One region of the Streptomyces sp. NPDC059852 genome, then DNA from elsewhere that is predicted to be linked to it. Evidence: riboswitches for the same ligand, from Rfam matches in the RefSeq annotation. Region 1 holds a riboswitch; the other holds the start of a gene.
The links. A riboswitch is a leader RNA that binds a small molecule or an ion and turns the genes downstream of it on or off. The one in region 1 is predicted to bind cyclic di-AMP.

Region 2: it holds a riboswitch for cyclic di-AMP, as region 1 does, so the genes downstream of both, ACFV46_RS09030 (C40 family peptidase) here and ACFV46_RS08520 (C40 family peptidase) in region 1, are expected to answer to the same signal.

The regions. Positions count from the first base shown of each region.
Region 1 is NZ_JBHWJK010000005.1:116,447-122,103, forward strand. It holds gene paaC (1,2-phenylacetyl-CoA epoxidase subunit PaaC) at 1-504, opposite strand, end outside; gene paaB (1,2-phenylacetyl-CoA epoxidase subunit PaaB) at 515-808, opposite strand; gene paaA (1,2-phenylacetyl-CoA epoxidase subunit PaaA) at 805-1,782, opposite strand; cyclic di-AMP (ydaO/yuaA leader) riboswitch at 2,051-2,221, shown strand; gene ACFV46_RS08520 (C40 family peptidase) at 2,230-3,834, shown strand; gene tgmB (ATP-grasp ribosomal peptide maturase) at 3,937-4,896, opposite strand; gene tgmA (putative ATP-grasp-modified RiPP) at 4,912-5,103, opposite strand; gene ACFV46_RS08535 (MFS transporter) at 5,254-5,657, opposite strand, start outside.
Region 2 is NZ_JBHWJK010000005.1:220,503-226,159, reverse strand. It holds gene ACFV46_RS09040 (helix-turn-helix domain-containing protein) at 1-501, opposite strand, end outside; gene ACFV46_RS09035 (ATP-binding protein) at 714-1,172, shown strand; gene ACFV46_RS09030 (C40 family peptidase) at 1,342-1,815, opposite strand; cyclic di-AMP (ydaO/yuaA leader) riboswitch at 1,819-2,029, opposite strand; gene ACFV46_RS09025 (ABC transporter permease) at 2,696-3,712, opposite strand; gene ACFV46_RS09020 (TetR/AcrR family transcriptional regulator) at 3,823-4,470, shown strand; gene ACFV46_RS09015 (urease subunit gamma) at 4,586-4,888, shown strand; gene ACFV46_RS09010 (urease subunit beta) at 4,897-5,208, shown strand; gene ACFV46_RS09005 (urease subunit alpha) at 5,201-5,657, shown strand, end outside.

The DNA of each region.
Region 1 (5,657 bases):
CTTCGCGGCGATCGCCGAGAGCACCGGGTCGGGGTGGGACGCCAGCCGCTCGAACTGCGCGAGCCGCCAGCTGGACAGCACCAGCAGCCGCACGATGCTGAACGCGAAGTCGCCGTTGGGCAGTTCGGCGAGGCGGACGTTGCGGAAGTCGGCGGCGTCGCGGAAGTAGGCGTACGCGTCCTCGTCGCGTCCGGTGCCGTCGGTCTGGCCGGCGCGGGAGTACAGCAGCCGGGCCTGGCCGAGCAGGTCGAGGCCGATGTTGGCGAGCGCGACCTCCTCCTCCAGCTCGGGCGCGCGGGTGACCCACTCCCCCAGGCGCTGCGCCGAGACGAGCGCGTCGTCGCCGAGCGCGACGCACAGGGCGGCCAGCTCGGCGGCGTCGACGTCGTCCGGGACGGTCGTGTCCACGCCGTGCAGCGGGTCCTCGAAGCCGGTCCCGTAGGCCCAGCGGGTGTCGTCCTCGTGTCCCTCGGCGAGGGTCAGATAGACGTGGTCGTCACTCATGCCCTCTCCTTCAGATGTGGGGGACGTCGTCGGGGATGTCGTAGAAGGTCGGGTGGCGGTAGACCTTGTCGGCGCTGGGCGCGAAGAACGGGTCCTTCTCGTCGCGGGTGGAGGCGGCGATGTGCTCGGAGCGCACGACCCAGATGCTGACGCCCTCGTTGCGCCGGGTGTAGAGGTCCCTGGCGTGGGTCAGGGCCATCCGGTCGTCGGCGGCGTGCAGCGAGCCGACGTGGACGTGGTTCAGCCCGCGCTTGCCCCGGACGAACACCTCGTACAGCGGCCAGTCCTGCTTTCCGGTGCTCATGCCACCGCTCCCTTCTCCGCGCGGGCGGCCTGCTTGGCCGCGTGGGCGGTGGCCGCCTCCCGCACCCAGGCGCCCTCTTCATGGGCGCTCCTGCGTCGTTCCATCCGCTGTGCGTTGCACGGGCCGTCCCCCTTGATGACCCGCATCAGCTCGTCCCAGTCGGGCGTGCCGAAGTCGTGACGGCCGCGCTCGGCGTTCCAGCGCAGCTCGGGGTCGGGCAGGGTGACGCCGAGCTTCTCGGCCTGCGGGACCGTCATGTCGACGAAGCGCTGGCGCAGCTCGTCGTTGCTGTGCCGCTTGATCTTCCAGGCCATCGAGCGGGCGGAGTTGGGCGAGGAGTCGTCGGGCGGGCCGAACATCATCAGGGAGGGCCACCACCAGCGGTTCACGGCGTCCTGGACCATCTCCCGCTGGGCCTCGGTGCCACGCATCATCGTCATCAGCAGCTCGTAGCCCTGCCGCTGGTGGAACGACTCCTCCTTGCAGATCCGCACCATCGCGCGCGCGTACGGCCCGTAGGAGCTGCGGCACAGCGGCACCTGGTTGCAGATCGCGGCGCCGTCCACGAACCAGCCGATCACGCCGACGTCGGCGAAGCTCATCGTGGGGTAGTTGAAGATCGAGGAGTACTTCTGGCGGCCCTCGATGAGCCGGTCGGTCAGATCGGCGCGGTCGGCGCCCAGGGTCTCGGCGGCCGAGTACAGGTACAGGCCGTGACCGGCCTCGTCCTGCACCTTCGCGAAGAGGATCGCCTTGCGGCGCAGCGAGGGCGCCTTGGTGATCCACTCCCCCTCCGGCTGCATGCCGATGATCTCGGAGTGGGCGTGCTGCGCGATCTGCCGGATCAGTGTGTTGCGGTAGCCGTCCGGCATCCAGTCCCGCGGCTCGATGCGCTGGTCGCGCGCGATCGTCGCGTCGAAGTGCCCCTCAAGCGGCCCTTGTGGGGGCGCCTCGGTGGAGTGTGAGGTCGTCATCGCTCCCGCTTCCCAACCGACCATTCGTTCGGTACCAGTGTGGCGTGTTTCGTCGAGCGGAGCAAGACCTTTGCGGGGCGCCCGCGCGGCTACCGTCCGTGGTCGCGCGGGCGCGCCGTGCCGCAGTGCGGCCTCACCGCGACCGGCAGCGTCGAAGGTCACAAAAACGTATCGGACATTTCACACGTCAATCTTCACTGCAGGCACACAAGTTGGCTAAGTTACTGGCTCAGGACGCGCGTTGAACTCCGGCGAACCCCGCCGGGACGAGCGCCCTCCGCCGAGTCGGCGTGCCCTGCGGGGCCGCGGAGCCGGGGACCCAACCGAACCATGGGGTGAATCGACCTGAGGCCGTGACGGGCCGGGTCGTAGGGCACACCTTCCGACGCGAACGCCCGAACCCGTCAGCTAACTCGGTAGGCGGAGTACGGAAGGAGCACGTCGCCCATGGCGCCGGAACGCACCGGTATGCGCAACTCCGCGCTCGCCTCGGCAGCAGCCCTCACCTCGGTGGCCCTCCTCGGCCAGTCGGCCGGTGCCGCCCAGGCGGACGAGGGACCGAGCCGCGAGGAGGTCAGCCGGCGGGTCAGCTCGCTGTACGACCGGGCCGAGACCGACACCGGGACCTTCAACGCCACCCGCGCCTCGTCGACGGGACCGCGCAATCGTGCGGGCGCCCCGGCGGCCTCGGGGCGTGACGGCGGCCGGGGCTCGGCCGCGCTCGACGAGGTGGCCCGGCAGTGGTTCGACGTCGCCCGGTCCAAGCTGGGCCCGACGGTTCCGGCCGTGCTGCCGAAGGACCGGGCACCGGAGCGGTCCGCCCCGGCCCGGTCCGCACGCCCGTCGGGCGGTGACGGGGCACGGGAGATATCCGGCCGCACCGCCCTGGAGCTGCCCGCCGGATCGGGCGCGCCCCTCGCCGAGTTGCCCGCCGGGACCGCTCGCCCTGCGGCCGTGGGTGAGCTCACCGCGGGTCCTGTCGCGGCGCTGCCCGCGGCTGCCACGCCGGCCCTGGAGTCCGGGGGCGCCCTCGCGCTGCCGGCCCCGGCCACCGCGCAGCCGGAGGCGGACCAGCGGTCCACGCTGCGCGCCGGCAAGGAGCGCAGCCAGCGCAAGCTGGCGCAGGCGCGCGAGCTGCTGACCGCTCGCGCCGGGCGCACCACCCCGGCGCTGGAGGCCCCCGCGGCCGCCCCGGCGCCGTTCCCGCCCGCGGCGCAGAGCCGGTGGGACGCCCTGGAGGCGCAGAGCCCTGCCGACATGACGACGGTTCCTCCGGGGACGACGGCTCCCGCGGACGCCTCGTTCGTGTCGGGTGCGCAGTTGAATGCCCCTCAGGCTCTCGCCGCGCCGGACGCCGGGTTCGCCGCGCCGGACGCCGGGTTCGCCCCGGCTGTCCAGACGGGGAGCTTCCCCGCCGTCGGGCAGACGGGGAGCTTCCCCATGGTCGACCAGACAGGGAGTTTTCCCGCCGTCGCACAGACCGGCAGCTTCCCGATGGTCGACCAGACCGGGAGCTTCCCCGTGGTCGACCAGACCGGGAGCTTCCCCCTGGTCGACCAGACCGGCGGCTTCCCTCTGGTCGACCAGACCGGTGGCTTCCCGGCCGTCACGCAGAGTGGGAGCTACCCGGCGGCGGCCGCGACCGGGGCCTACCCCGCCGCCGCTCCGGCCCCTGCCGCGCCCATGCCGGCACCGCAGGACAGCCGGGCGCTGAGGGCGCTGGAGTTCGCGCGGGCGCAGATCGGCAAGCCGTGTGTCTGGGGTACGACCGGACCGAACACCTTCGACGGCCCCGGACTCACCCAGGCCGCCTGGAAGGCCGCCGGTATCGCGCTCCCCCGTACCGCCCAGGAGCAGGCCACCGCCGGGCAGGGCGTCGCCCTGACCCACCTGGAGCCCGGCGACCTGGTCCTGTACCACGCGGGGCACGTCGGCATCTACTCCGGCAACGGCATGATGATCCACGCCCCGGGCCCCGGCACCGTCATCCGCGAGGAGTCCGTCCAGTACGCCGGAGAGGCCGCGATCCACAGCGCGATCCGCCCCGCCTGAGGCGGCGTCACCCCGGCGCCGTACGACGACCGCCCCGCCTCCACCGGGTGGGGCGGAGCGGGGCTGATCCGTCGGGGACGCCTTCGGCGGTCGTGGAAGAGGTCAGTGGCGGCCTTCCGGGCCGCGCCGGTCGGGCCGGCGCTGCAGGGCCAGCCAGTCGGCGATCGCGGCCGCGATCGGCTGCCCGGTCTCCAGCTCGACGAAGCCGAACTGGCCCCCCTGGTTGCACTCCAGGAACCACCAGATGCCGTCCTCGTCCTCCGCGAAGTCGAAGGCGGCGTACGCCAGTCCGGCCAGCGTGACGTACTCGTGCACCGACTTGCCGATGCGGTCCGGCACCGGGACCGGCTCCCAGGGGTGCCCGGTGTCGCCGTACCGTCCGTCGATCTGGTCGGGCTCGGCGGTCTTGCGCGCGGCGAACAACCTGCTGCCGACGCAGGTCAGCCGGATGTCCGCCTGCTTGGGGACGTACCGCTGAAGCAGGGCCGGCCCGGCCGCGACGGCGGAGAAGTCCGCGTCGGGGCCGATCAGGGTGGTGGGCAGCGCCAGGGGCGGCTCACCGGGCGGCGGTCCGGACGCCGACTTCACCACGACCTCCTTGTGCTGCTCGACGAAGGCCCGCGCCAGCCGCGGGGCCGTCGTGAACACCGTGGGCGGCACGGCGAATCCGCTGAGGTGGCCGAGCCGCAGCTGCCAGGGCTTGAGCCGGGCCTGGTCGGCGTTGCGGGGATGGTTCATCCACCGGGCGGCGGCCGAGTGCAGCATGCCGTACAGGGCCTGCCGGGTCTCGGCGGTCAGCCAGGGAGACGGATCCGGCGCGTGGGCGGCCGGCTCGCCGGGCCTGCGCACCCAGATCGAGCGCAGTCCCCCCATCGACAGCACGTGCCCGTTGACCGACAGATGCCCGTCGAAGTCACCGTGGGCGTAGTCCGCGGCCAGCACGGCCTTGCCGGGCAGGTCGGCGGGGTCCAGCCGCAGCACGGGCGTCCCCGTCGCGTGCAGTTCGTTCACCACCATGTCGGCGGTCACGTCCTCCTCGGACGTGAGGATCAGTACCGTCATGCGCCGGCCGGTTCGTCAGTCGTCGAAGTGGGTGGCGGAACCGGCCGTGGACGTCGTCGTGCCGGCGGCGAGCAGGAGGTCCGGGTCGCTGACGGCCGGGCGCCCGTCGGGCAGCATGTTCAACTGCCGGGCCGGGTCGAAGTGGTACGGCGTCAGCGCCTGGGCGGCGCCTCTGGGGAACGCGTAGTTCAGGGTGAAAGGTCGCATCGAAACCTCCGCGGTCGCGTGATGCCTGCGCTACCGTCCCTTACGCGCCTGTTGTGTAATGCATTCACTACGTGCTGCCACATGGGGGTGAACGTCGTCACATCCAACGGGGAGATGTGGACGCCCTGTTGAGGGCCTTCGCGGGGCGGTCTATGCCGGGGGCACGCCGCCGCCCTGGAGGCGTTCGAGGTCCGAGGGGCGCACCTGGATCACGATCAGGGCGATGACCGCGGCGATCGCGGTGAAGATCGCGGCCGTGACGAAGGCGGCGGAGACCCCTGCGGTGAGGATCTCGTCGGCGAACGGCGCCGGGAGCTGCCCGGTGCGCTGGAAGCGCAGGCGCTCCAGCGGGGTGGCCTGGGACAGGAAGGCCGGTATCTGTTTGTCGGCCTCGTTGTTGCTGGCCGTCCCGTACATGGTGACCAGGATGGACAGGCCCAGCGAGCCGCCGACCTGCTGGGTGGCGTTGAGGAGCCCGGAGGCGGCCCCGGTCTCCGCCGGCGTCACGTTGGACAGCGCCATCAGCGTCAGGGACACGAACTCCATGCCCATAC
Region 2 (5,657 bases), 100 kb from region 1:
ATCGGCCCGCAGTACCTCCTGCCTGGCCAGCCGGACCGCGACCAGCGCGTCGAGCCGGTCGTCGGCGCCGTCGTCCGTCCCACCCGTCGCCGCCCGGGTCACCGCCCGCGCGTACTCGGGCGTCTGCAACAACCCCGGCACCACGGAGATCTCCAGCGTGCGCATCGCGCTCGCCTGGGACTCCAGACTGATGAAGTCCCGGTACGTCGGCGGCAGGACCCCTCGGTAGGCGTGCCACCAGTGGTGCCGGCCCGCCGCGTCGGACCCGGCCAGCGCCAGCAGCACCTCCCGCAGCCGGGCGTCCCGTACGCCGTAGGCGTCGAGGAGTAATCGCACATCGTCCGGTTTCACCCCGCTGGCGCCTGTCTCGATACGGCTCACCTTGGACTGGTGCCAGCCCACCAGGCGTGCCGCCTCACCACTGGTGAGTCCGGTCCCGGTGCGCAACGCACGCAGTTCCGCGCCCAGTTTCCGGCGGCGGACCGCCGGGCCGTGCTGCATGGGCAACTCCTTACTCCGACCGGGCCGCCCAAATACGGTCTGCCGTCGCAGAGTTCACCGCTTCGAGCGACAGATATATGCATATCTTGGTGGATCGCCACCCGTGACCGTCGCGGTGATGGCAGTCTGGCGGCGAAGCACAGTCCGGGACCGTACTCGAACCTTCCGCTCCGTGTCGGACTGCGGTCCCGTCGGAAAGGGACGACGTCGCCATGGCAGACCATCTGGAAGCATCCGTCACTCTGCCGAGCGATCCCGCCTCGGTCTCCGCGGCACGGACCTACGTCATCACCACGCTCGCCGAGTGGGGGCTGCCGTCGGACACGGACGCGGCGGAGACCATCCGGCTCATGGTCTCCGAACTCGCCACCAACGCCGTGCAGCACACCCTCGGGCAGTCGCCCACCTTCACGGTGGACCTCGAGCTCGACCGCGACGAACACCTGCGCATCGGGGTGACCGACAGTCATCCGCGCTTCCCCAAACGGCTGCCGGCCGCCGTCCAGCAGGACAACGGCCGGGGCATGGTGATCATTCGCTGGCTGACCGCCGAGTGCGGCGGCCGGCTCCGGGTGTGGCCGACCCGGGAGGGAGGCAAGACGGTCTCCGTCGAGCTGCCGTGGACCGTACCGGCCTCGCCGGTCGCGGTCGCGACGCCACAGGAGCCGTAGGAACCGCACAAGCGCCGCGTGGTGCCGCACCGGGCACCGCGCGGCGCGCTCCGCCCCCGTCGGCCCCGGGAGGCCCTGGAGGCGCCGGAGGGCCCGGCCCGTGCCGGGAGCCCTCCGCGCTCCGGGAGGGCGCCGGCGGGGGTGGGGGCGCCCTGTGCGCCCCCAGGGGTCACTTGACCCGGCCGTACCAGACGCTCCTGGTCCAGATCTTCTGCAGCCGGACCACGTCACCGCTCTTGGGGGAGTGCCAGATCTTGCCCTTACCGGCGTAGATGCCCACGTGGTAGACGTACGACCCCGAGTGGAAGAACACCAGGTCACCGGCCTTGCGGCTGGAGGCGGAGATATGGCGGGTCTTGTTGTACTGCTGGGCCGCCGTGCGGGGCAGCTTCTTGCCGGCCTTCTTGAACGAGTACAGCGTCAGCCCGGAGCAGTCGAACCGGTTCGGGCCGGTGGCGCCCCACTTGTACGGCGACCCCTTCTTCGAGGCCGCGATCTGCAGTGCCTTCGTCGCCGGCGCGGCGGCCTCCGCCTCCGAGGCGAGACCGGGCGTCACGATCGAGCCGCCCACCGCGGCGAGAGTGAGGGCCGAGGCCGTACCGGCCCTGGCCATGAGCGACGGGACACGATTGAGCGCAGTCATGCGCAACCCTTCGTCAGCCGCCTGTGAAGGATGACCTGTCGGATTCGGGCTGGCGAAGTTGCCCGGCCGCGGTGTCGCGGCTTCACCCCAAGGGTTGCTCGGTTCGAACGAACGTCCGTACCGGCGACCCGTCTTGCTCGGGTCCTCCACTCCTGCCGATCCACTCCTGTCGACCGGTCATCCGCGCGGCGGCAGGACTCGGCGTCCGCCCGGATCGCCCCGCCGCTGCGGCGGGGTCTTGTCGTCAGTCAGGGATCTTGGCGCACGGAAGAACGAAAATCCCAACGGAACCGGGGATTTGTGGTGTTACTCACCACTCACCCGTTCGGGTGGACGCTACTGCGTTCGAGGAAGTGGCCAGGTGCCCGACGAGCCCCGGACCAGCGGCGGAAGGCTCAAATCCGCCCGCGCGTCCGGTCCCTGACGCAAGCCGTACGAGCGCGTGGACGGAATGCGGAATACGCCGATGGGGGGTACGCCATTCGGTCCGTTTCGGCGTGGCGCCGGACGTGGAGGCGGCGGGCCGCGTGTCCGGAACGCGGCTGTGGCGCCGTCAACTGTCGGAGCGCGGCGGCGGCCTGACGCGAGCCGTGCGGCGCCGCCCGTCCAGGACGCGCGGCGCACGCCCCAGCGTGCGGGCGTGCCGCTCCGCCTCGCCCCGACGGTGCATCAGCGCCGGCGCGTCCCGGAGCGCGAGTGCCGTGCCGACGGGAGCCCGGTCGAGGCGACGGTCGATCAGCGCACGCGTCAGCGGGGGAGCAGAGGCAGCTCGGGTGGGGCACCGTCCGTCTTCCGACGGGAGCCCGGACGCGCCGAGGCCGTGCGTCCCCGTCCGCTACAGCGGGGACGCACGGCCGGTTCGGTGGTGCTGCAGGCCGGGTTACCCGACCGGGGCGGGTCGGCGGGTCCGTGCCGGCTCCGTGGTGGGCGCGCTCGCCTTCAGGCGGGCGCCCAGCAGGACCGCGCCGAGACCCAGGGCGGCCCACCAGGTCAGGGTGAGAGCCGGGCCGACGGCCGCCGCGCCGTCGAAGAAGGACACCGAGCGCAGCAGGGTCGTGCCCGCGCCCGGCGGCAGCCACTGGCCGATCGTGCCGACCGGCTCCGGCAGCATCCGCGGGGCCGAGGCCGCCCCGGAGAACGGGTTGCCGATCAGCATGACGGTGGCGGCCATGAGTCCTATGCCGGCCGGTCCGATCAGGGCGGCGAACCCGGCGACGGCGGCGCTCACGGCCAGGCTCATCAGCGCGAACACCCCGGCCTCCGCCCACCAGTCACCGGTGATGACGCCCAGCCAGCTGTGCGCCAGCGCTGCGGCGATCACACCGATCACGGCGGCCGTGCCCACCAGGGCGCCCACGGCGCCCAAGCCGCGCAGCCCCAGCAGGGTGACCGCGGCGCCCGCCGCCATGCCCGCGAGGGCGAGCGGCAGCACACTGGAGGTCAGGGCCGCCCCGCGCGGGTCCTTCTCGGGCGCCGGCACCACGTCGACGGTCTCCACCCGCGCCCCCTCGGCGGCCGCCTGGCCGGCGACCGCCTGCTGCAGCAGCTGGGCCACGGCCGGGCTCGCGGCGGACGCGGTCAGCAGCCGGGGGCCCTGGGGCGTCACGACGACCGCGCCGTACACGTCCCGGTCCTCGATGGCGTCACGGGCGGCCGGCTCGTCGGGATAGCGGTGCACCTCGAAGGCGCCGTCGTGGGCGGACAGCTGCCGCTCGACCTGTGTCACGGCCGACGCGGGCCCCGCCACGCCGAGTGGGAGGTCGCGCGGAGCGGTGCGGGCGGCCGGCCAGGCGAACGCCCACAGGGCGAGGGCGGCCAGGACGGGGACGAGCACGACCACCGTGACCAGGCGCCGCGACGCGGCCTTCCCGGGTGGTGTGGCGGACGGCGAGGACATGGGATCTCCCCCTGGTCTCAAAAAGAAGGATCGTTCGTTTTTCGGTAGGTCCACCGTGCTCACATGGGTCGGCGCTTGTCAAGAAGGAATGTTCGTTCTACTTTGTGGGCATGGCCCGCGTATCCCAGGAACACCTCGACGCACGCCGCCGCCAGATCCTCGACGGCGCCGCCCTCTGCTTCGCCCGCAACGGCTTCCACGCCACCTCGATGCAGGACGTGCTCAAGGAGGTCGACCTCTCGGCGGGGGCCGTCTACCGCTACTTCAACGGCAAGGAGGAGCTGATCGGCGCGATCGTCGCCGAGGTGCTCGGCTCGGTCCGCGCGGCGTTCGAGGAGGCGGCGCGGCAGAGCCCGCCCCCACCGCCGGACGAGCTCGTCGCCCACGTCCTCGGCCGTACCCTCGCCGAGCGCGCGTCCCTGGTCGTCGACGGCAGGCCCGCCTTCCCCCGGCTCGTCGTCCAGGTGTGGACGGAGACCCTGCGCAACGAGGAGCTGGCCGCGATCCTGCGTGAGGGCTACGGCTCGGTGCGGGGTGCCTGGGCGCGGATCGTCGAGAGCTACCAGGACGCCGGGATGATGCGGACGGACGTGGACCCGGACCACGTCGCCCGCACGATGATCGCCTGCGTGCTCGGCTTCATCGCCCAGCAGTCGCTGTTCGGACCCGCGCCCGTCGACGTCCTGCGGCAGGGGCTGCGCGCCCTCATGAGCATGCGGTCCGAGGACGAACCCCCGGCCGCCCCGGCGCGGGGTTAACGCGCCCGAAACGCGGTCCAACTAGCCTGCCGACCCACGCCACCGGGCCCTTCGCCCTCTGGCGTCGGCAACCGGACCCCGCACGGTCCGGAGGAGGACTGTGAGGTGGGACGCCGTGCAACTGACCCCGCACGAGCAGGAGAGGCTGCTCATCCACGTGGCGGCCGACGTCGCCGAGAGGCGCCGGGCCCGTGGGCTCCGGCTGAACCACCCCGAGGCCGTCGCCCTCATCACGGCGCACATCCTCGAGGGCGCGCGTGACGGCCGCACGGTCGCCGAGCTGATGTCCTCCGGCCGGACCCTGCTCACCAGGGACGACGTCATGGAGGGCATCCCCGAGATGATCCACGACGTCCAGGTCGAGGCGACCTTCCCCGACGGCACCAAGCTCGTCACCGTCCACGACCCGATCGTCTGAGGGCGGCCATGATTCCCGGAGAAGTCCTGTTCGCCGAGGGCCCGATCGCATACAACGAGGGCCGCGAGATCACCCGGCTGACCGTCCTCAACGCCGCCGACCGGCCCGTCCAGGTCGGCTCCCACTACCACTTCGCCGAGGCCAACCCCGGACTGCGCTTCGACCGTGCCGCGGCCCGCGGCAAGCGGCTGAACGTCGCGGCCGGCACCGCCGTGCGCTTCGAGCCCGGCATCCCCGTCGACGTCGAACTCGTCCCCCTCGCCGGCGCCCGTGTGGTGCCCGGCCTGCGGGGCGAGACCGGAGGTGCCCTCGATGCCTGAGATCTCCCGTGCCGCCTACGCCGACCTGTTCGGACCGACCACCGGGGACCGCATCCGGCTCGCCGACACCGATCTGCTGATCGAGATCGAGGAGGATCGTTCCGGCGGCCCCGGGCGCGCCGGTGACGAGGCCGTGTTCGGCGGCGGCAAGGTCATCCGCGAGTCCATGGGCCAGTCGCGGGCGACCCGCGCCGAGGGCACCCCGGACACCGTCGTCACCGGAGTCGTGATCGTCGACCACTGGGGGATCGTCAAGGCCGATCTCGGTATCCGCGACGGCCGGATCACCGGCATCGGCAAGGCCGGCAACCCGGACACCATGGACGGGGTGCACCCGGACCTCGTCATCGGCCCGGAGACCGAGATCATCGCGGGCAACGGACGGATCCTCACCGCCGGAGCCATCGACGCCCACGTCCACTTCATCTGCCCCCAGATCGCCGACGAGG